Regions from separate parts of the Gilliamella sp. Fer1-1 genome, predicted to be linked through region 1. Evidence: riboswitches for the same ligand, from Rfam matches in the RefSeq annotation. Region 1 holds a riboswitch; the other holds the start of a gene.
The links. A riboswitch is a leader RNA that binds a small molecule or an ion and turns the genes downstream of it on or off. The one in region 1 is predicted to bind preQ1.

Region 1 (20,058 bases):
AAAAGCAAGTTGCGCTATTTGATTATGTCACTAATAGCATAAATATTTGTTTGCGTTCACCACATAAGATCGTAAGTTATAGTTATAACTCATTAGCTAAATCATTTACAGTCACTACTGACGCAGGTGAATTAATATTATATTCATTTATAACACAATCTATGCGATTAAAATTAAGTAAAATTGATTAATATATGACAAATACGGTTAACTTCATACGAATCCCGACTTTAAAGGGGACACAAAATATTGCTGGTATATGGTTTCCTGCTCAATGGTTTGATAGCGTACAACGACGACGGTTATTAATAAAATATTGGTTTTTAGGGTGTTCAATTTATCAATTTAAACAAGGTGATTTACTGAAATTTTCAACCACAAAAATGCTTAATTGTGATGGCTTGGAAGGTTGGCCACTAATTTTTCAAAATGGCATTTTGTGCTCCACCTTTTTGCCTGACAAATTTGAATCAAAAGTAGCGTATTATGATTTAGTGTTAGTTTCGGGTAATGCAATTACTTCATACAGTTATGACGATGCAATTAAAATCGATCCTGCTCAGTGGGTAGATTTAGATAAATATCAATTATTTGAAACAGAAGATTATACTATTGAAGTTGTTTATGATGATTTGCTTGACTTTACAGAAGATGGTAAACCCATTGGCCAAATATTTGATGGTAAAATACCCTCTCCAAGCCCTAAAATGATGAGATATATTAATGAGCAAAGGGAAAAAAGCCAGCAAAAAAATTTTGATCAACAGACTAACTCTAGCGCTACTAATGCAGCGGAAAAAAGAAAGCCTTTTCCCTTATGGATTTATTTTGTATTTACATTTATATTTATATTTATATTTATATTGTTAAGATTATTGGCGATTTTTAGATATAAAAATTCAGATACTGTTTCGGCTTTGCAAGGCTCCCCTATTAATAATAATTATCAAATTTTAGCTACTTTATTGTTAACTTTGGGGGGAGTTATCTTATTTGCTATGGTTATTAGCATGATAATCAAAACTGTCAAATATGCTAAAGCAATTAAACGAGGAGAGATTTCTAATAAAATTAAAGTAAAAACATTTACTTACAAGATGAAGAGTAGTGATTTGCCGCAAACTTATAATCCTAATAGTTCTCCTTTGCCTGCTCGTCAGAATCGCGAAAAACAAAAACCAAGCCGATGGCGTAATTATTTATCATTATTTTCAATAGTTTCTAAACTAAGCCATTTGATTGCGCTTCGGCAAGGTAATTATATCGAAACCATGTTAAAAAAGTTTGAGCAAGGCAACTTAGAAGACGCTTTACGCTATGCAATTCCGATTAATAACAATAGCCCTTCAAAAGGGCAAGCTTTTGGTGTCCCTAAACCGCGTAATAAATTATCTTTGAGCGAGTCGGTTTATGGTAATTCATCATCAATCTATCTTGAGGAGAAATTACAAAAGCATTTGCAGGTTTTGTATCAGCAGAGTTTTGAAAAATTAGCCAAACAAGATCGAGTGGAAGAGGCGGTTTTTGTTTTGGTTGAATTGTTAAATAATTTGGATGAAGGCTTAGAATTTTTAATGCAAAGAAAGCGTTACAAACAAGCCATGGAATTAGCTATTGCGCGTGATGCAAAACCTGAATTAATCATAAAACTTTGCTGTTTAGCAAATGATTGGAATAAAGCAGTGATGATAGCAAGGCGTGATAATGCTTTTGCTAATGCTATTTTGATGCTTGAAAAAGATCAACCAGAAATAGTGGATAGGTTAAGATTAGAATGGGCAAATGCATTGGCTGATCGAGCGGAATGGTTAGCAGCGATAGATGTTATTTGGCCATTACCAAAATATCGTTATCTTGCTGAAGAATGGTTTAATAACATTGATAAACTAGATGCACAGGCAATAGATGCAAAAGCAATAGTTAAACGTTTAATATTAATGCCTGAGTCGATTGATAAACTTGAAGATCGCTTGACGGAGATAAAAAATAACCCAGATTTTTATCAAAAAAGATTAGGTATTGCTCAACAAATATTAGAACAACAACAATATATTGAAAATTTACGAAGTTTGTTACGTGTATTGATTAACAATATTCTAGCTGATGTAGTCACTTATCCAAATGAATTTACCAAAGTAGATATAGCAAAGTTGATTGAGCTCACTCAAGATAAATCTTTAAAAATTGATATGCCCAATTCTTCGTTAACTTTAGCAAGACATAAGCCTTTATTAGAATCTAATCGGCTTCTTCTTTATATTTGCCCAGAAGCAGGTTACCGTTCAATTTATCATATGGCTGTCTTGACTGATAATAATTATTTATTGGCGTTAGGTGAAGCAGGCATCATTAAAGTTGATAGGCAAGGTAAACAACTTGCTCATTTTATGATTCCAGCTGAAAGATTAGTGATATCTCATAATCGTTTACAGGTTTTGGCATTGGTAAAAAGAAATAACTATTACCGTATTCATAAACTTGATTTAAGTACTGGCAAATTCATTGATTTAGGTGTTGTCCAATTTCAGCAATGTCATTGGACATTTGATGGTATCAATTGGACAATTGTTAATAATAACTGTATTGAAGTGATTAATATAGGCAATACACTAGCGGTTGTTTGGCGAGTCGATTTATCGCCTAATTCTGTGTTACAAATAGCAATAAAAGATCATCAAGAGGCAATATTAACAGTTAATCCTGAGAATTGTTGTGAAGCATTTTACTATAGTATTCCTGAACGTAGACTAATAAATAGACGAGATATTGAAAATGATGGTGATAACGTATTGTTAAGTGATGAGTTAAGAATATCATATTTAAAATATGATTATATAACCAATCAATTATCACATGTTTTTAATAAATTTAACTATGAAGTAATTCCATTAACGATGAGTGAGAAACAATTTAAGAATCTTCATGTTTTAGCAATTGGTCAGATAATTGCGCTGTGTGTGAATCAAGAAGATAGTATTGGTTATAATATTCATTTATATCACCCTGATAGCAACCAGATAAAAATGATCATTGATTGGCATTCATCAATGCCTGTTTCTGGTTTGTGCATTGATGGTGAATATTGTTTCTTTGATAAACAAGGTCGAGTATTACACGTTAATGTTAAGGAAAATAAAGTAACCTCGTTTTCGATCTAACATAAATAGGTGAGAATTTGGGTAAATTAATGGCGCCTTAATGGTACTAGACATTTTTATCTAAAAAGAGTATGGTGTGCGCTTTGTTACGTGGTTCGTGAACCTCCCACGCTAAAAAACTAAGGAAAATTATGAATAAAGTTACACTACTTGGCGATCAATCTGTTCGCTATCCTACAACCTATTGTCCTGAAATACTCGAAACGTTCGATAATAAACATCCAACTAACGACTATTTTGTTAAGTTCAATTGCCCAGAATTTACTAGCCTTTGTCCTATCACTGGGCAGCCTGATTTTGCGACGATTTATATTTCATACGTACCTAATATTAAAATGGTTGAAAGTAAGTCGCTCAAGCTATATCTCTTTAGCTTTCGTAATCATGGTGATTACCACGAAGATTGCATCAATATTATTATGAAAGATCTTATTAAACTAATGGATCCTAAATATATTGAAGTCTGGGGAAAATTTACCCCTCGCGGCGGAATCTCTATCGATCCTTATGCAAATTATGGTAAAGCCGGCACTAATTGGGAACAAATAGCGATGAGCCGTTTGGCTAATCACGATCTTTATCCTGAAAAAGTCGATAATCGCTAATTCAATTTACCCTAACAGGAAACTCTCAATGCAAACTCGTAAAGCACTAGTGATATTTTCTGGTGGGCAGGATTCTACTACCTGTTTACTGCAAGCCATTGCTGATTATGGTCGTGAAAACGTCGAAACCATCAGCTTTCAATATGGTCAACGTCATGCTATTGAACTTGAAAAAGCCAAGTGGATTGTTGAAGATCTTGGCGTTAAGCAAACCGTGGTGGATACCTCGGTGATTAAACAGACGACCAATAATGCTTTGATTGATGATTCACAACAAATCACCGCAGCCAAAGAAGGCGATTACCCTAATACTTTTGTGGATGGACGTAATATGCTGTTTTTGCTTTTGGCTGGTTGTCATGCCAAGCAACACGGTATTAGTGACATTATTATTGGCGTTTGTGAAACCGATTTTAGTGGCTACCCTGATTGTCGTGATATTTTTATTAAATCAATGAATGTATCGATGAATCTTGCTATGGATTATAATTTCAATCTCATTACCCCTTTGATGTATTTGACTAAAGCTCAAACATGGGAAATGGCTGATAAACTAGGTTATTTGGATTATGTCCGCGACCATACTCATACTTGTTATTACGGAGTTGATGGTGGATGCGGCAAATGCCCGAGCTGTATTCTTCGAGATAAAGGATTAACACAATACCTTAATCATTCAAATTAATTGAAACACTGGGTTCACTTACCCCATTAAAAAAGGACAAATTTATGCACCTGAACGCTAATTCAGAACATATAAACCAATTTACTCACGCACAGCAAATCAAGGCTCTAAGCTGGCTTTCGTTTTTTCATATTTTGGTTATCGCTTCCAGCAATTATTTAGTACAAATTCCATTTGATATTTTTGGTTTTCAAACCACTTGGGGGGCGTTTACTTTTCCATTTATCTTTCTTACCACCGATTTAACTATTCGGGTATTTGGAGCGAGTTTAGCTAGGAAGATAATTTTTGTGGTGATGCTCCCCGCATTGCTATTTTCATATGTGATTTCCGTACTATTTTTTGAAACACATTGGGTTGGTTTATCGGCATTGACGGAATTTAATAGTTTTGTTTTTCGAATTGCATTAGCAAGTTTTGCCGCTTATTTAGTTGGACAATTGATGGATATTACTGTCTTTAACTATTTAAGAAAAAATAAATCGTGGTGGGTTGCACCAACAGCATCGGCTATCTTTGGTAATGGTATTGATACTATTGTCTTTTTTGCTATTGCCTTTTATCAAAGTAGCGATGAATTTATGGCAAATCATTGGGTCGAAATTTCTTTAATGGATTACAGTTTTAAAATTATCATTTGTGGCTTATTCTTTTTGCCTCTTTATGGTGTGATTTTAAATTTTATCCTAAAAAAATTAATGTTTGTCTCCAAAACTAATTAATCGTTATAACCTAAATTCCATTGACTTATCTTAATAAACTAAAACTCATTAATTATTTTTGATGAGTTTTAATTCTATTTTCAATGCATGCAATAAAGATTATAAAAAACGTTCAGAAAAGCTATTGATTCTATTGAAGTTTTTCTTTCTGGTATTTGCAATAAAATTGCTCAATCTGTTGCTACACGCTTTGCTAAAAAGCGAAGAACTGTGCATAATATATATATAAAATATAATCAATATCAATAATAATAAAATATGAGGTGGGAGGTGGACAAAGTATGGCATTAATAAAACATTTAGCTATATTTAGCCTATTGTTAGCTTTAGCGGGGTGTGACAATAAAGAAATAGAACAAACAGTAAATGCAGAGCAATCATCACCGCAATTAGCAACAGAAGTTATTGATAACAGCAACACGACCAAAATTGGTGAGCCTAATGAAAATAATAAAATAGCGCAAGATCAATCACCAACAACGGTTTTTAATCCCACACCAGAATTAATCGAAAAATATCATGGTAAGGCCTTAACGGTCATAGATAGTTCCGAAACCATTCTGGATGGTTCTAGCACGTTGGTTGTAACCTTTTCTGTTCCTTTAAATCCTAAGCTTAATTTTTCTAATTTGCTTCGTTTAGTTGATAAAAAAATGGGTAATGTTGATGGAGCTTGGGAGCTGTCAGATAATGGACTCGAATTAAGGCATCGATACCTTGAACCCAACCGTGAATTAGAGCTCACTATCGATAAAATGTTAGTTGCAATTAATGGCAACAGTTTAAAAGAAGTCTACCAAACCGAATTTAAAACTCAAGATCGCCAGCCGTTTGTTGGTTTTGCCAATAGTGGTGTTTTACTGCCTAGCAAATCAATGAGTGGTTTACCGATTACTACGCTTAATGTTAATAAAATTGATGTTAACTTCTTTAAAATCAAACCTGAACATTTATCGGATTTTATTTCTGATTATGGGTTTATTAATCAAATAACAAGTTGGAACTCAAATAATATCAATAAATTTTCTGATTTAGTTTATTCATCTCGCTTTGATCTTAACCCTAAACGTAATTTTCAAGAAACGGTATTGCTTGACTTATCCTCAATTTCTCAATTACAGCAAGAAGGTATTTATTTTGCTGTTATGAATCAAGCGGGAACTTACAATTATTCCAACCCTACATCACTATTTTCGATTAGCAATATTGGTATTGCTGTTCATGCATATGAAAATGGTAAATTATCAGTGCTTACGCATGCACTAGACAATGGTCAGCCTCTTGGCGACGTTGATATATTGATTTTATGTAATAAAAGTATTCGAGAGAGCAATAAAAACTGTTCCACTATTTTAGCTAAAACTGATACAGACGGTTATGCTGAAGTAACCTTACCAAAAGGTATGGATTATGCTTTACTTACCGCAAATAAAGGGCAACAAATTTCTTTTGTAAATTTAGATCGTAATGCATTAAATTTAAGCAAGTATAACTTAGTCGGTTCGGCTTTTTATCAAAAACAGCTATTTGTTTTTGGCGCTCGTGATTTATATCGCCCTCAAGAAACGGTTTATTTTAATGCGCTTTTACGTGATGCTAATGGTAAGCCATTGCCAACCCAACCTATTGTGGTTGATGTTATGTTACCTGATAATCAAATTGTTGAAAATTTTACTATCAATGCTAAAGCTGACTCAAATGGCTTATATCAGTGGCAATATGTTATTCCTGCTAATGCAGCAACAGGTAAATGGGCTTTTCGTTTTAATCTAGGTGATGATAACTACCGTTATGCCGGGTTTCATGTGGAAGAATTTTTGCCAGAACGCATGGCAATGGAAATTACAACCGCATCAGACAAGCCGGTTATCTTGGATAAGAATGTCAGTTTTAATGTTAAAGGCTGGTATCTTTATGGTGCTCCAGCAATAGGTAATAACTTAGAAGGTCATGTTTATCTTAAAAAAGCAGATTCAATTGTTAACTTAGCCAATTATAAAATTGGACGTGTGACTGATGATAATCTTGATCGCCAACTTGATAATATTGACATAGTTCTGGATAAAAATGGGATTGCACAAGTTGGCATTGATACTAGCGATTGGGGTAAATTAAGCTCTCCAATTAAAGTTATTTTACAAGCAAGTTTGCTTGATTCTGGTGGGCGCCCTGTTACGCGTTATGCAAGCCAAACAATTTGGCCAACTGAAAAAATGCCTGTGGTACGTGCGTTGTTTTCTCAATCGCTTTATTATGATTGGTCAACAGCTCGTTATGAAAATAGTCCCACAGTTGATAAAGGTGCTAATGCTGAATTTGAAGTTGCCTATGTCAATACTGACGGAAAAAAGCTAGCATCAAATCATTTAAAAGCAAAAATTATTCGTGAACGCCGCAACTATTATTGGAGTTGGTCTGACGATGCAGGGTGGCACCAAGAATCTAATTCCAATGAATTTGTTGTTCAAGAACAACCACTAACTATTGATGAAAATGGTACAGCTAAAGTAAGTTATCAAACAGAGGATTATGGATCTTATCGTATTGAAATTGTTGATACTACAAATAATATTAGCAGTAGTTTACGTTTTCGAAGTGGTTACAATTGGGAAGATAACACAAATGCTACAAATGCTGTTCGGCCTGATCAAGTTAAACTAAGCCTTGATAAAACTGCTTATTCAGTTGGTGATACCGCTAAAGTACGAGTACAAGCTCCTGTTGCTGGATCAGGCTATATTTCACTTGAAACTAATGACGGAATGTTATGGAAAAAAGATATTGCTGTTGATGATCAAGGTCTAGATGTTGAGATACCAATTAAAGACTGGGGGCGCCATGATATTTATATTAATGCTATGATCATTCGCCCATCAACCGATGCTGCTGTACAAACAATTAAACGAGCAATTGGTTTACTTTATTTGCCAATTGACACGTCAAATCGTCAATTAACCGTGAGCCTTGACGTTCCGCAAAAAACAGAGCCAGAAAAAACAATTCCAATTAAAGTTAAAATAGATAAAAACGCAATACAACAAGATCACAAAGTAACCGTATTGGTTTCAGCCGTTGATTCGGGGGTATTGAACATTACTGGTTTTGCAACACCTGACCCATACAGTGCATTCTTAGGGCGTAAACGCTATAATGTTGATCTTTACGATGTATATGGCAAATTGATTGAAGGCAAAGGGCGTAATGTAAATATAAGTTTTGGGGGTGATGCTTTACTCGGTGCAGAAAATACAGGGGGTAAAACACCATTAACTGACGTTAATGTTGTTGCCCAGCAATTGCAAACTATCGAATTGAACAATGAAGGTGAGGGGGTTGTTAATCTTACTTTACCTGATTTTAATGGCGAATTGCGCATAATGGCTCAAGCATGGGATGATAGCCGTTTTGGTAAAGCAGAACAAACTATGATAGTCGCTTCACCAGTGATTGCAGAGCTATCCACTCCGCGATTTTTATCTGGTGGTGATCAAGCCACATTAGCGCTAAATCTTCATAATTTAACCGAAAAAAAACAAACAATACAGCTTGAAGTTTCAACAGGAGGTTTGATTTTTCAAAATTCGGTAAACACTACAGCAATAACTTTAGAAAGCAAGCAAAGGCAGATTATTCAATTGCCTGTTGTTGCTAATTATGGCTATGGGCAAGGATCTATAACAATTAATGTTAAAGGGATTTTGTTAGATGATGGTTCAAATTACCAAATCAAACGTTCATGGCATGTAGGCGTTAGACCTGCTTATGCTGCGACCACAAAATACTATGCGGCAGCAATAAATGGTGGTGACAGCTGGGTTTTACCTGAAGATAGTATTGCCGAAATGATTGAAAATACGATTGATGGTAAATTGATTGTATCAAATCAACCACCGCTGAATATAGCTCAGTATATCAAGTCGTTATTGTCCTATCCGTATGGCTGTTTAGAACAGACTATTAGTAGCTTAATGCCATCATTATATGCAAACCAAGAACAGCTGGCTGCATTAGGAATCAAAACTGAATCGGATACCAAACGTCGCGAAAAAGTACAAGCAGGGATTTCTCGAATATTATCAATGCAACGTAATGATGGTAGTTTTGGTTTATGGACTAAAGATAGTTCAGAAGATCATTGGTTAACCGTGTATGCGACCGACTTTTTATTGCAAGCTAAAGAGCGTGGTTATAATGTTAATAATGCTGCACTTGATGCGGCTATTTCTCGTATTAACCAATATATTTATGATGTGAATGCATTTAATAGTTTACAAAACTATAATGATAATTCACAAGTAAGCGACTACACGCAATTTGCAACTAAAGCTTATGCCTTAGTTGTACTAACCAAACAAAATAAAATCACTGTACCTGTACGTAATGAAATTAATAAAATGTATCAACAGATCACCGCAAGCGATTTTAAGGTGTTTTCGCCGTTGCCAGTTGCTCAATTAGCATTATCAGCCAAACTTGCAGGTTTTGAAAATATCTATAACAGCTTAATGCCACAAGTATTTACAAAAAGTTACGACAATCAATATCCTTGGCTTGGAGAGTATGGGAGTGCAGTTCGTGATAATGCGTTAATTTTAGCTTTATTGATTGAAAACAAGTTGAGTATTGATAAACAAGCTGACTACTTAATCCATTTATCTGATTTACTCAATGATACTCGCTATTTTTCAACCCAAGAGCTTAGTGCATTATTTGTGGCGGGTTGGTCATTGGATCAACATAAATCTTCAAAGCAATTTAATGTTACAATTAATAAACAGAGCAATGATGTAGATACTAGCTTATCACGCTCACTCGATTTTGCTAATTTAGCAAATGGATTAACGATTTCGAATCCAGAAAATGCACAGCCACTTTATATTAAATTGACCGTTTCTGGTTATGGTAAAAAAACCCCTGCGCCAACAAGTGATGAAAATAAATTAACAATTAATCGCTCTTATTATGATTTAAAAGGAAATAAAATCCAACCTGATCAGATAAAAGTAGGTGATTTAATGGTGGTTTTATTAGATGTCAACGCTCATAAAGAAGCTATTCATGATGCATTAATCGTTGATTTCTTACCTGCTGGACTTGAAATAGAAAATCAAAATCTAACTAACAGTAGTGTCAGCTTACAGGCGATCCCTGAATTAGCTAATCTATTGAAAGATGATGATAGTAATGATATCAAACATCAAGAATTCCGTGACGATAGATTTGTTGCTGCGGTTGATATCAATCATTATGTGAGTGAAGATTCTTATCGTTCACGTGTAGCTTACTTAGTTCGGGCTGTAACAGCTGGTAATTATAGGGTTCCGTATCCTTATGTTGAATCAATGTACCACCCAGATAGATTCGCTGTTGGTCAATCGCTTAACTTCATGTCTATTGTTGAACGCAAATCAGAATCGAATAATGCCGAGCAATAATAGCATTGGTATTAGAATTGATTAATAAAATACAAACAAAACGATGATCCGCTAACGAAAGTTAGCGGCACCATTTTATATTGAACCATAGATTTTTTGAGGCTTTTTGACAAAAATGAAAAAGCGCCTGCTAAAAATTCTGGCTTTATTGCTTTTTGTAATCCTACTATTAGTTGGTATTTTTTTTGTTGCCGATTGCTTATTTCCAATATCAATAGCAAAACAAAAAAACACACAAACAATTCTTGCACAAGATGGCACTCCGCTTTGGCGATTTGCTGACGAAAACGGTGTGTGGCGATATCCTATCAAATTAGATGAAGTGCCCAATGATTATCTTGATGCTTTATTAAATTATGAAGATCGCTATTTTTATCATCATTTTGGCGTTAACCTAGCATCATTACTGCGCGCAGCTTGGCAAAATATTACCAATAAAAAAATTATTTCAGGTGGTAGTACTATTTCAATGCAGGTTGCAAGGCTGCTTTACCCTCACGATCGCACCATGATAGGTAAGCTGAAACAAGTGTTTAGAACGCTACAACTTGAGTTGCACTTCAAAAAAGATGAAATTTTAACTTTATATATTAACCATGCACCATTTGATGGCACAATTGAAGGTTTAGGCGCTGCCAGTTGGTCATATTTTGGTAAAGCACCAAAAGCATTAACGCGTAGCGAAAGTGTCTTATTAGCTATATTACCTCAAGCTCCTAGTCGTTTGCGCCCAGATAGATACCCTGAAAGAGCCAAAAAAGCTCGAGATAAAGTTCTAACAAGGTTGTCTCAATACCAAATATGGTCGCCCGATATGATAAAGCAAGTTCAAAAAGAAGAAGTTTGGGTTTATCCACGTAAAAAGCCACAGCTTGCGCCTTTATTAGCTCGCAGACTCAGTCAGCAATACCCTAATATTGACATTATTCATTCAAATATCGATCTATCGCTTCAATATAATCTTGAAGATATTGCTAGAAATCGAAAAAACCAGTTACCACCTAAAACTTCACTTGCTATTTTAGTTGTCGATCATACCGATATGACTGTAAAAGGTTATGTTGGCTCAGCTGATTTTAATGATAAAGAACGATTTGGCCAGGTTGATATGATCAGTGCACTACGTTCACCGGGATCAACATTAAAGCCTTTTATTTATGCATTAGCGATTGATGATGGCATGATTCATTCTGAATCATTATTGCAAGATACACCTCGAATTAACTCTGATTACCTTCCTACTAATTTTGATAAGAGCTTTTATGGTCCAGTAAGTGCTTCAGAAGCGCTAAAAAATTCGTTAAACCTACCAGCGGTTCAACTAATTGAACACTATGGCCCTAAAAGATTTACTGGTAACCTTGTGGATATTGGTTTATCCCTTGTATCTACTGGTAATAATCCTAATATTTCATATATATTAGGAGGTGCATCGCTAAGAATGGATAATTTAGTTAGCGCATATAGTGCTTTTGCACGCCATGGACAAGTCAGTCCTTTACGATTTACGCAAATCGAACCACTGTTAAGTAAACCATTTATTAGTGATGGGAGTGCATGGATCACAAGGCAAATGTTAATTAATAACCAACAACTTGCCTATAAAACAGGGACTAGTTATGGCTATCGTGACGCTTGGGCAATGGGTATCAATCCTCGCTATTTGATTGGTATTTGGGTTGGTCGCCCAGATGGTACCCCCGTTGTTGGTCAATATGGTACTATCACAGCGGTGCCAATTTTGCGACAGGTTAACACGCTATTACTAAATAAAGAACGGCGATTGAATCGTCCATTACCTGTGGTGATCAAACCAGCAACCGTTACCTTACACAAAATTTGCTGGCCATCAGGGCAAATACTGCCTATAACTGATGAAAACTGCCATCGTCAAAAAAGTGCTTGGATATTAAATAACATGGTACCGCCAACGCTTGATACTCTTGCATCGCTTAATAATAACATCTATCGCTCAGGCTGGGTGACTATTTGGGTAAATGATGAAGGAAAACGAGTATCAGCAGACTGTAGAAATGCGCATAAAAAACAGATTGCACTTTGGCCAATAGCATTAGAAAATTGGTTATTACCCAAAGAACGCCGACAATCAAGGCTCCCTGAGGTTGATAAAAATTGCCCCATTCTTGGTAAAGATACCTTTTCGCCACTGAATATTATCGGATTGCGCGATAAGCAATTGGTAAAACGCCTACAAGGGCAAAACGATGTCACCATTGATTTAATACCACAAGGTGGCAACGGTGATAAATGGTGGTTTCTAGATGGCGAACTCATTGCGCACACCCATAACGAACAAAAAGCATCTTTAACTATCACTCAAAAAGGCTTACATAACCTTTTATTGTTAGATCAGAGTGGGCAAATTGTGCGAATGGCATTTACTTTCGATTAATCATATAGAAAGCAAATTTATGAACATTAGATGAACATTATTTGTAGAATTTGCTAGCGTTATTCACTGTATTAATCAGTATAGTATACAGGCGTCAGAGTAAAATATTTAAAGAAGCATATTGTTAATTGATCTTTTCTTCCATCACATTTAACAAATGCCTCCTTTATTTTTGTATTGTAAAATTTATATTAGATATCGCAATTTATTGATGAAAAATTATAATAAAACCTAATCATTATTATAAAATTTTAAAAAAGGCATAATGCTACCATCAGGCATAAAAACACGATCATTATTTTTTTCTTTGTTCAGAATAGCTTGATCAACATTGTACCCTAAAAGATTAGATAAAATATATTTATTCATCAACCCACTTAAATAACCGGTTGGGCTTCGAAACGACTCTACAAATTGACAGTTATAACGATCATTTGTTGATATAAACATAAACGGAATTAAAAATTGGTCAACATTTGTGTTACTTACACCATGCCCAACATTAACGATTTCGCCATGATCCGAGGTATAAATTAAGGTATAATTATCGCTATATTTGTTAATAACATCATACAATGCTTTCACTGTACGATCTGTATGATGGATGGTCAGATCATATTTTTCAGCATCAGGTAAAGCTTGCTTATCAACTTCATCATAATTTTCATAAGGTTGATGGCTTCCTCGTAAGTGTACGAAAATGAATTTTTTGGGTGAATTGTCTTTTTGGAGCGTTCTTTCTAATAATTGACTTAAATGAATATCATGCTTGCCTTTACCAAAAGCGACAACATCACTTTTACGTGCAATAAAACCAAATTTAGTATCAAATGACCCTTTAATCTCCTGAGCAGGTGAGGCTAGCCAATAAGTTTTGTAATGATTGAATTTAGCCATCTCAATAATCGATTTATTATTAAATAAATTATCATCGCTTTCTGGAACATTAAATGAAAGTGTTAATGCTAATGAATCTCTTGTAATAGCGGCAACAGAGTGGCTGTTTTGAATAATACAAGCCCCATTTTGACCAAGAATTTTGGTTATAAACGGTGTTGTTTGTTTATGGTAACCGTAAGCACTGTATCGGGTTGCTAATGAAGATTCGCCCATAATTAATACTACTAAATCGTTATCAGATTTATTGGGTGGTAAAAGAATAGCTTCATTGAATTTTTCAAGCTCATTTGTATTAGAATAGATATCTGTTGATACAAAACTAGCTAAAAGGTAGGATAAGTTACCCAAAACAGCAGGGTGAGTAAAACGAAGTAGGCTTGTGATTTCTTTATAATTACCACGTTTAATGTCATTATTTAAAGATGAATTTATTGTTACAATAGCAACAATAAACAAAACGATTATATAAAAGAACAAAGGGGCAACGGGGTTTAATTTAACAGTAATTATTTTTTTTCTAAAAATAAATAAAATAAAGTAAGTCGCAATTAATGCGGGGCCTGTTATGATTAAAACTTGTTTAGACATTGACAGAGCTTCATTAGAAGTCGTATCTATAATAGAATCAAGTACGCCTGTTGATATTATTTCTCCATAATAAATGAAATAACTGATTTCGGATAAAAATAGAAATAAAGATAGTGTGCTAAGCGTAACAATAAAATAATGGCGACTATAAATGCCTATATGCACAAGTGCAATAAAACACCATGTTGTTGTTAAGTTTATATAAAATAGTAGATTTTTAAAAACAGATTTGTTAAACAGAAAATCGGATTTTGTTATAACGATATAAGCCCAAATAGCACTAAAAACGGTATAAAGTAGCAATAAAATTGCAGTTTTTCTTTTAATAATTTTACTTATTTGCATAGCTTATCTTGTTTTATTATTAATTTAGTGTAGCCAGTAGATGATTATACTACTGAAGTAAGTATTTTCTTCATATAAAAGAGTGGGTTGTTTTCTAAATTATATGCAATTTTTTGTTAAAAAATACACTTATTTTGGTTAAAATAGCAAGCACTATTGTTCAAATATCAAAGTAGCTTGTGTATAAGCATATAGAAGTAAAATAGTATTAAAGGAGAATATAATGTATTTACTTGCAATTAATATACAGATTAAAGCTTTTTTAGCTCAATTTATTAAAAATAAACAAGCTATATCGGCGATTGAGTATGCTATTATTTCGGCTGGTATTGCGGCAACCGTATTAATTATCTTTCAAGGAAGATCGGGATCGATTATGTATGATATGTTTGATAATGTATTTACATCGATAAAAAATCGATTAGGAGTGATTGCTAGTTGGTAATGATATGCAGTACTTATCATTGACAAAATGGGTTAATTATTTTTATTTGTTATTATTAAACAATAATTAGAATGTCAAATTACCTAAAATTTTATGCTACTAAACTCGCAAGTTGATTCTGATATAGAATTTACTTGCATTGTTTACAGTATTAGGAGAAAAATCTGTCATGAATATCTATAAAATACAAAATTAACGCCTTGTCATTGAGAAGAGATTTAGCGTTTATACAATAACAAGCCACAGTTACCGGCTTAGCGTTGAGATTCAATGTCAGCCGCCTCCACTATTTATAAAGCATCAAAACTTTGGTGTAAGCCACAATTAGGCTCAAATGAACGTTATAAAACAGTAAAATATGGGTTTAACAGGTTGGTTAAAGTTGACAAAATGATAGAAGAAGGTCTAAAACGGCAAGCAAAGCGTTATAACAAAAATTATTGGATGTTTATGGCAATAAATCGCAATTCAGCTCAGTTGTATTTTTACAGTATGATGTGTTAGTACAAATACCTTACACCATTGATATTATGTGTTCTGAGATAATAGCACCGAATACAAAGGGGGCTGTTGAATATACCTTTGTTAAGTTTTCCAAGTCAATAAAATCAATTAAAAGTTGACTGAGTTCGCCAGTCCTTAAACCAGTGTTAAAGTTGAGCAAGTGATAAGGACATTAATGGAAATTGGCATGAACAAAAAGTATTGGCCAATGCAATTGTCCGACAAGCCAAATTCCGTTATTTTATTAATTTTTACAATACTGTTAAACCACATAAAAGTTTAAATGCTGCTATGCCTTATGAGATACTTGAATTTTATTTTTGCCAAAATGTGTAAGCAATCTGAAGAAATCCTATCCATAAAAAATAATTTTTCTCATTTGTTATTTTGATAAAAAACATTTTAGTTAAAAAATATACTGAAAAAACAAGCAATTATTTTTTAATTTCATGATTAATAATAAATTATTGTCAATTATTTTTTATTTTCCATCTTGGCAAGCAATATAATTGAGTATATTATACGCCCACTTTCTGTTTAGAAAGTGATATTTTAAAATAAAAGAAATGTAAGAAATATTTAAAGGAGAAAATTATGATGTATTTATCAGCACTTCGTGCGCAAGCTAGAAATTTTGCAGGCAAATTTGTTAAAAACGAAAAAGGTGTTACGGCGATTGAATATGCTGTTGTTGCAGCAGGTGTTGCAGCAGTAGTATTAGTTATCTTCAATAAAAATAGTGGTCCTGTATATAGTATGTTGTTTGATGTATTTACAAATCTTAAGACTAAACTTGTGGACACTATTGGTTCTGGTAGCCGTCAGTAACTAATAGGGTGTATTAATTTATTTTAGTAGATGGTTATTATTAATAATTTGTATCATACTATATAGTTATATACACCTAATTGTACTGCGTGAGGATGATCTATTAGGGTTATCCTCACAATATAGGATAAAAGTCAGCAGGAGCAATTGGTGGCTTCTGTTAGTATTACAATTACAATGAAAATATACTATGGCTAGTGATGGATTTAAGTTTTCTAATGAGTGGGGCGAAGTTCGTGATTTAGTGTTTCAAGTTCTCGATCTTGAACTAATTGAACAATTAAAGGGCGATCCAAACCAAGTTCTTCGTGAAGTTCAATCAGTAATCAGAAATATTATTAATTCTGGCGGTGCTCGTATCACAGCAGACGAATCGAGTGTGTTGGCAAGTATGATTTGCGATGAAATTGTCGGTTACGGTCCAATAGATTCGTTGATGAAAGATGAAGCCGTTAATGATATTTTAGTAAATGGTCCTTATAGCATTTATGTTGAGCGCGGAGGAATTCTTAGTAAATCCGATAAGTTTTTTATCAACGAGCGCCAACTTCTTGATATTGCAAGGCGTTTAGTTAACAAAGTTGGCAAAAATATCGATGAATCACATCCCTTAGTTGACTCACGTATGCCTGATGGTAGCCGCCTCAATGTTGTTATTCCGCCCATTGCCATTGATGGCACATCCATGTCAATTCGTAAATTTGGTACTGGTCGTCGAACATTCCATGATTTAATAAAGTTTGGTTCTTTAAATGAACATATGGCAAACTTTTTAGTTATTGCTGCGCGTTGCCGAATGAATATTATTGTTTCGGGGGGAACTGGTTCTGGTAAAACAACAATGCTCAATGCATTGTCTGGGTTTATTGGCGAACATGAACGTACTATTACACTGGAAGATGCTGCGGAGTTACGGTTACAACAAGACCATGTTCTTAGACTGGAAACCAAAACAGGTAGTGATGATGGTCGAGGAAGAGTAACTATGAGAGATCTATTAGTTAATGCATTGCGTATGCGACCAGATCGAATTATCGTAGGGGAATGTCGTGGAGAAGAGGCATTTGAAATGCTTCAAGCGATGAATACTGGTCATAATGGTTCAATGTCAACACTGCATGCCAATACCGCTAAAGATGCGCTATCTCGTTTAGAAAGCATGATTATTATGGCTCAATCTGAATTACCGATGATTGCCATTAAAAGTTATATTAGTTCTTCAGTCAATTTTATTATTCAAGTTTCACGCCTTCCAGATGGGCAGCGTAAAGTGATGAGTATCACTGAAGTTCTTGGTGTTGAATCTGGCAATATTGTCACCCACGATGTTTTTAAATTCCAGATCAGTGATGAACGAAATGATCAAGGTAAGATTCAAGGTGAATTTATCTGTAATGGATTGGTGAAACGTTCTGCGCTTTATGAAGGTGCTCAATATTATGAAATGTCAGACATTTTAGAAAAGCTTATGTTTACTGCTATGGGGATTGCAACATGATAATCGTTCTTTCAATTGTACTCGTTCTTGTTAGTGCTATGAATATTTTTTCGTTGCGCAATCGTCGAGAAAGATTACAAGCTTTCTATAGAGTTGAGGTCAAAAAAAACGAGTCTTTAGCTAGTTTAGTTGAAGATCGATTAACTAAGCAAAAAGGCTCTTTTTTTGCTCAAATAGCTTTGAATTTAAAAACAAAAATTAAATCTTATTATGCCTTACTCATAATGGATCAATCGACAGCTAGACTGATTATTTATATTTTAGCAGGGGTTTTTGTGGGTGTGTTTTTGAATCAAAAATATATTGGTTATGACAATTACACCGTAATTCCTGTTAGTTTTGTTGCTACAATTATTGCTATTATTTTCATTAAGAAAAGACAAGTTACAAAGCAATTTTATGAAACATTTCCCGAAGCATTGAATGTCTTTTCTGGTGTTGTGTCATCTGGATATGCGGTGACAACGGGATTTAAAGCATGTGGAAACTCTATGGATGGAATTGTTGGTAAAATAATGAAGGAAATTGATAGTCGACTAGAAATTGGTGAAAGTGCCGAAAGCATCTTATTTAATTCCTATCAACGACTTCCTTTTCCAGAATATTATTTCTTTATTTTAACAATAATGGTTAATCTTGATAGTGGTGGAGAATTGAAAGAAATTTTTAGTCGATTAGCAAAAATGTTAACAAATAATCGTATCCTTACTAAAACTCGAGATGGTAAAACTGCCGAACTAAGGATGTCAATCAAGATTTTAGGTTGCATGCCTTTTGGTTTTATTTTGGCACTTAGAGGGATCTCAGAAACACATTACCTCTATTTAGTTGATACAACCGTTGGTCATTATCTTTTATATTATGTTATAGCTAGCGTAACTATAGGCTACTTGGTAATCAATGGTATGATTAATAAGATTATTTAAATTATGGATAGTTTACATATATTAATTCCAATTTTTTTAATTTACATTGGCTGTAAAGAGCTATTTGGCTCATATTGGTTGTATCAAAGAAAAGAAAAAATTAGCTTGCTATTGAACAGCGAAAATAAAGAAAAGAAAACGCCAAGAAAGCATGTTGACCAAAAAAATATTGCTTTTGAAAAGATCGCTGCCAAAAATAGTGTAAGCCTGAGCTTTTTGCGCCGGTTTCAAGAACAAAATAGTTGGAAAGTGTATGCAGTTATTGTTGTTTTCTCGCTATTCTATTTGTTTAATCAAGTTTTTTCGTTTATTGGACTTGATTCAAATACATTGCTAATAGTTTTGTTGTTAATTGTTATTGTGGTTATTATTCTACCTGATAGGCTAGTAAAAAGGCAGACAGCAAAAAGAATCAAAAAAATTTCGCGAGATTTGCCATTGATTATCGATATGATGGCAATTATGGTTAGATCAGGTATGACTGTTGAAAATGGTTTTAGATATTTAAGCACTAGAGTAAAACCAATTAACATTGATGTGGCTGCTATTTTAGAAAGGGCTTGTTTAATGATGGATGTGAATGGTATAGAGCTTTCCATCGATTTGATCCAGCGAGAAGTGCCTTGTAAAGAGATTAGAATGTTTTGTGTAACTTTAAAAAGAAGTATTAGTTACGGTAACTCAATTTATGAGGCTTTATTAGAGCTATCAGCAGAAATTAGAGAAATACAAAAATTAACGATAGAAGAAAAAATTGCTGCTGTTACGGCCAAAATGACAGTACCGATGATGGTCTTTTTTCTAGCCCCTATTCTTGTTATTGTTGCAGGTCCTGTTGTTATGAATATTATATCGACATTAAGTAATGGATAAGGATTTAGAGATAATGAATTACTTTTCAATATGCTGTAAGCCAAAAAAATTAATAAAACCGAAATGTATTGTGCTTTGTTCAATATTATTTTTTGTTGCAGGGTGTCAAAATAGCACCTTAAAGTACGATTTA
Region 2 (4,351 bases), on a different contig from region 1:
GTTACAGATAAAAAACACCACTCGCTAACGTAATTCAACAAATACCGTTAACTTGTCTAATAATGTAAAACGCCATAAATTATAGGGTGACGCTATTATTCTTTATACAAAAAATTCAAGTTTTTTTGCTAAACGATAACGCCATTCTAATATAAAAAAACCGACCCTAACAGGTCGGTTTATAAATTTATGTTTGCTTACTGTTTAGCTTCAATATTATCACCAACTAAATCCAAATGAATGGTTTTACCTGGGACTAATTTGCCTGACAGTATTTGTTGCGCTAATGGATTTTCAATCTCTTGTTGAATTGCGCGTTTTAACGGTCTTGCACCATAAATTGGATCGAAGCCCACTTTAGCAAGATGTTCAAGCGCTGCATCAGTAATATCCATTTGGTAACCACGTTCATCTAAGCGTTTTTCAACATGCGCCAACTGAATTTTTGCAATCGCTTTGATGTTTTCTTGACCTAATGGGTGGAATACCACTGTTTCGTCAATACGATTAATAAATTCTGGTCTAAAATGTTTAGTTACAACTGTCATTACTAGAGCTTTCATTTCGTCATAACTTAGATCAACTTGACCTTGAATTAAGTCAGATCCTAAGTTTGATGTCATAATTATGACGGTATTACGAAAATCAACCGTGCGACCTTGACCATCCGTTAAACGCCCATCATCTAATACTTGCAGTAAGATATTAAAAACATCTGGATGCGCTTTTTCAACTTCATCAAGTAATATCACTGAGTATGGACGACGCCTTACCGCTTCGGTTAAATACCCCCCTTCTTCATAACCAACATAGCCTGGAGGTGCACCAATTAAGCGAGCAACGGAGTGTTTTTCCATAAACTCTGACATATCAATACGTACCATGGCATCTTCGCTGTCAAACATAAAGTTAGCCAGTGATTTGCAAAGTTCGGTTTTACCGACCCCTGTTGGTCCTAAAAAGAGGAACGAGCCAATTGGTTTATTAGGATCAGAAAGCCCAGCCCGACTACGACGAATCGCATTAGCTACAGCAACAACCGCTTCATTTTGACCTATTACACGTTTATGTAAGGCATCTTCCATATGTAATAATTTGTCTTTTTCGCTCTCAAGCATTCTAGAAACTGGAATACCGGTCGCTTTAGACAACACCTCAGCAATTTCGTTATCAGTCACTTTGTTGCGCAATAACTTCATTGTTTTGCCTTCTAACTGTGTTGCTGAAGCAAGTTTCTTTTCGAGTTCTGGAATTTTACCGTATTGTAATTCAGACATTTTATTCAGATCACCAGCGCGACGTGCTTGCTCTATTTCAGTACGTGCTTTTTCAAGTTCAGCTTTAATGCTTTGCGTACCCGAAACAGCCGCTTTTTCTGACTTCCATTCTTCTTCAAGTGATGCATATTCTTTTTCTTTTTCAGAAAGTTCATCATTTAGCATCTCAAGACGTTTTTTACTAGCATCATCAGACTCTTTTTTAAGCGCTTGCTGCTCAAGTTTGAGTTGAATAATACGTCTTTCAAGTCGATCTAACGATTCCGGTTTTGAATCCATTTGCATACGAATACTTGATGCCGCTTCATCAATTAAATCAATCGCTTTGTCAGGTAACATACGATCAGAAATATAACGATGCGATAACGTTGCCGCAGCGACAATGGCTGGATCGGTAATTTGCACATGATGATGCAATTCGTAACGTTCTTTTAATCCTCGCAAAATAGCAATCGTGTCTTCAACAGTTGGCTCGGCAACATACACTTTTTGAAAACGACGCTCTAACGCAGGATCTTTTTCAATATATTGGCGATATTCGTCTAACGTTGTTGCACCAACGCAATGTAATTCCCCTCGAGCCAGTGCTGGTTTTAACATATTACCAGCATCCATTGCACCATCGCTTTTTCCTGCACCAACCATGGTATGGATTTCGTCAATAAATAATATAATACGGCCTTCTTCTTTCGCTAAATCTTTAAGTACGGCCTTTAAACGTTCTTCAAATTCACCACGATATTTTGCACCTGCAATCAAGGCACCCATATCTAATGATAAAACGCGTTTATTACGCAATCCTTCAGGTACTTCACGGTTAACGATACGTTGTGCTAATCCTTCAACAATAGCGGTTTTACCTACGCCCGGCTCACCAATTAATACGGGATTATTTTTAGTACGACGTTGTAATACCTGAATAGTTCGACGAATTTCTTCATCACGCCCAATAACAGGATCAAGTTTGCCTTGTTCTGCTCGTTGCGTTAAATCAATGGTATATTTTTTCAACGCACCGCGTTGATCTTCTGCATTAGGATCATTCACGTTATCACTACCTCTTACTTGATTGACGGCTTGGCTAAACTTGTCTTTATTGACACCTGATTTTTTAAGAATATCACTTAGGCTCCCTTTATCTTCTAAAGCTGCTAAGATAAAGAGCTCTGATGATATATAACTGTCACCATTTTTTTGCGATAATTTATCGCACAGATTAAGTGTACGGACAAACTCTTGTGATGGAATAACCTCCCCACCCACACCCTGAACTTGCGGTAATCGATCAATCGCCTGAGTTAATTCTTGTTGTAAAATAGCTACATTTGCACCCGCTGAAGCTAACAATGGCGCTACACTGCTGCCTTCTTGATTAAGCATGGCTGATAGAACATGCACAGGCTCTATATATTGATTGTCTTTACCTAATGCCATTGACTGCGCATCAGCTAAAGCTTGTTGAAACTTGTTTGTTAATTTATCTAACCTCATCGTATTTATCTCCTGAGCAATAGATTTGAGTTAAACGTGTATACATTCAACCCATTTGCATGATATCTAAATGAGTGTTGCAACCTAAATTTCAAGAGCAAATTTAAAATATTTTTTATAAAATTTGTACAGTAAATTAGCGAGTATTTAAAAAACTTAATTAGCATCAAAATAAAGTTGTTTGCAATATATAAATACACGTTCAACCAGTGTTGAAAGATGACAAATCAACTTTTATCCATTATATTAACACCTTTATTTTGTTAGGCGTGCTAACCGTGGTTCGTAACCCATCCCACGTAAAAAAACTAGGAATACAACATGTTCAAAATAGCCAAAGAGTTTCAATTTGATGCTTGTCATATGCTAGATGGACACAATAAAAAGTGTCATAACCTGCATGGTCATACTTACCGCTTATTAGTCGAAATTAGCGGTGATCTTATCGATAGTGGTTCAAGTCAAGATATGGTAATGGATTATGCCGATCTAAAAATGATTGTTAAAAAGTATATTGTCGATCCTTTTGATCACGCTTACCTTTATAATCAAAATAATAGAAATGAGTGCCGTATTGCTACATTATTGCAAGAAATGGATCGCAAAGTCTTTGCCTTACCGTGCCGAACAACTGCAGAGGGGATGAGTAAATTTATTTTTGATTGCTTATCTAAATATTTGCCTGTTTCGATGATCAAATTATGGGAAACACCAACTTCATATTGTGAATATTATCGGAGCCCAAAATGATCGAATTTCGCATAGTTGAAATCTTCGAATCTTTACAAGGCGAAGGTTATAATACGGGAATGCCTGCTATTTTTATCCGCTTTGCAGGCTGTAATTTAAATTGTGCTTGGTGTGATACTAACTTTCGCCAATTTACTCGATTTACCTTAGAGGCATTAATAGCAAAAGTAAGCGAATACAAAAGTAAAAACATTATTATTACAGGGGGTGAACCCACTAGGGTTAAAGCGTTACCACAGCTACTTTTGCCATTAAAAAATGCTGGTTATTTTATTGCCATTGAAAGTAACGGTCTTGGCAAAGTCGATGCGCTTATTGATTATATTGCCCTCAGCCCGAAATTTTGCTACCAGTCGCACTATCAAAAAATAGTCCAACCAACAGCCAATGAAGTGCGAATTGTTACCGAAAACCACCGTGATTTTATTGCTTTTTGCCAATATATCGAAACTCAAATACAGGCAAAACGCTATTATCTTTCACCTTGTGAAAAAGATGGTGCATTCAATATATTTGATACCATAAAACTACTGGGAAAAATTAACGAAAATCGATTAGATAATAAATGGTTATTGAATATACAAAGTCATAAACTTGCAGATATTGAATAGTGTCTATTTTTCAATCTAACTCGTTAAATATTGGAGAATGAGATTGAATAGAAATTTTTAAATAAAAAGATAATGAAAGTTAATTAGATAAGTCACTATTTGCTTAAATTAATAAAATAACTTCATTTTGCTCCATTCTTTAGTGGTTTTTGTTGGTATGAAGTGGCTTTATGTCGATTCTTTAAGCTTTGCTAGTAAAAAGGGGTATTGATAATCACAAAT

Region 2: linked by a shared signal. The riboswitch ahead of queD (6-carboxytetrahydropterin synthase QueD) and the one ahead of queF (preQ(1) synthase) in region 1 are both predicted to bind preQ1.

Annotation. Positions count from the first base shown of each region.
Region 1 is NZ_LZGX01000118.1:4,508-24,565, reverse strand. Features, by position in the region: gene A9G28_RS12875 (hypothetical protein) at 1-191, shown strand, start outside; gene A9G28_RS12870 (bpX6 domain-containing protein) at 195-3,158, shown strand; PreQ1 riboswitch class I at 3,243-3,287, shown strand; gene queF (preQ(1) synthase) at 3,290-3,763, shown strand; gene queC (7-cyano-7-deazaguanine synthase QueC) at 3,792-4,448, shown strand; gene A9G28_RS12855 (7-cyano-7-deazaguanine/7-aminomethyl-7-deazaguanine transporter) at 4,520-5,170, shown strand; gene A9G28_RS12850 (alpha-2-macroglobulin family protein) at 5,452-10,605, shown strand; gene pbpC (penicillin-binding protein 1C) at 10,721-13,018, shown strand; gene A9G28_RS12840 (phosphoethanolamine transferase) at 13,250-14,851, opposite strand; gene A9G28_RS12835 (Flp family type IVb pilin) at 15,075-15,296, shown strand; gene A9G28_RS13215 (hypothetical protein) at 15,567-15,800, shown strand; gene A9G28_RS12825 (Flp family type IVb pilin) at 16,395-16,628, shown strand; gene A9G28_RS12820 (CpaF family protein) at 16,819-18,126, shown strand; gene A9G28_RS12815 (type II secretion system F family protein) at 18,123-19,052, shown strand; gene A9G28_RS12810 (type II secretion system F family protein) at 19,056-19,925, shown strand; gene A9G28_RS12805 (tetratricopeptide repeat protein) at 19,939-20,058, shown strand, end outside.
Region 2 is NZ_LZGX01000086.1:159-4,509, forward strand. Features, by position in the region: gene clpB (ATP-dependent chaperone ClpB) at 198-2,768, opposite strand; PreQ1 riboswitch class I at 3,041-3,086, shown strand; gene queD (6-carboxytetrahydropterin synthase QueD) at 3,090-3,518, shown strand; gene A9G28_RS09790 (7-carboxy-7-deazaguanine synthase QueE) at 3,515-4,129, shown strand.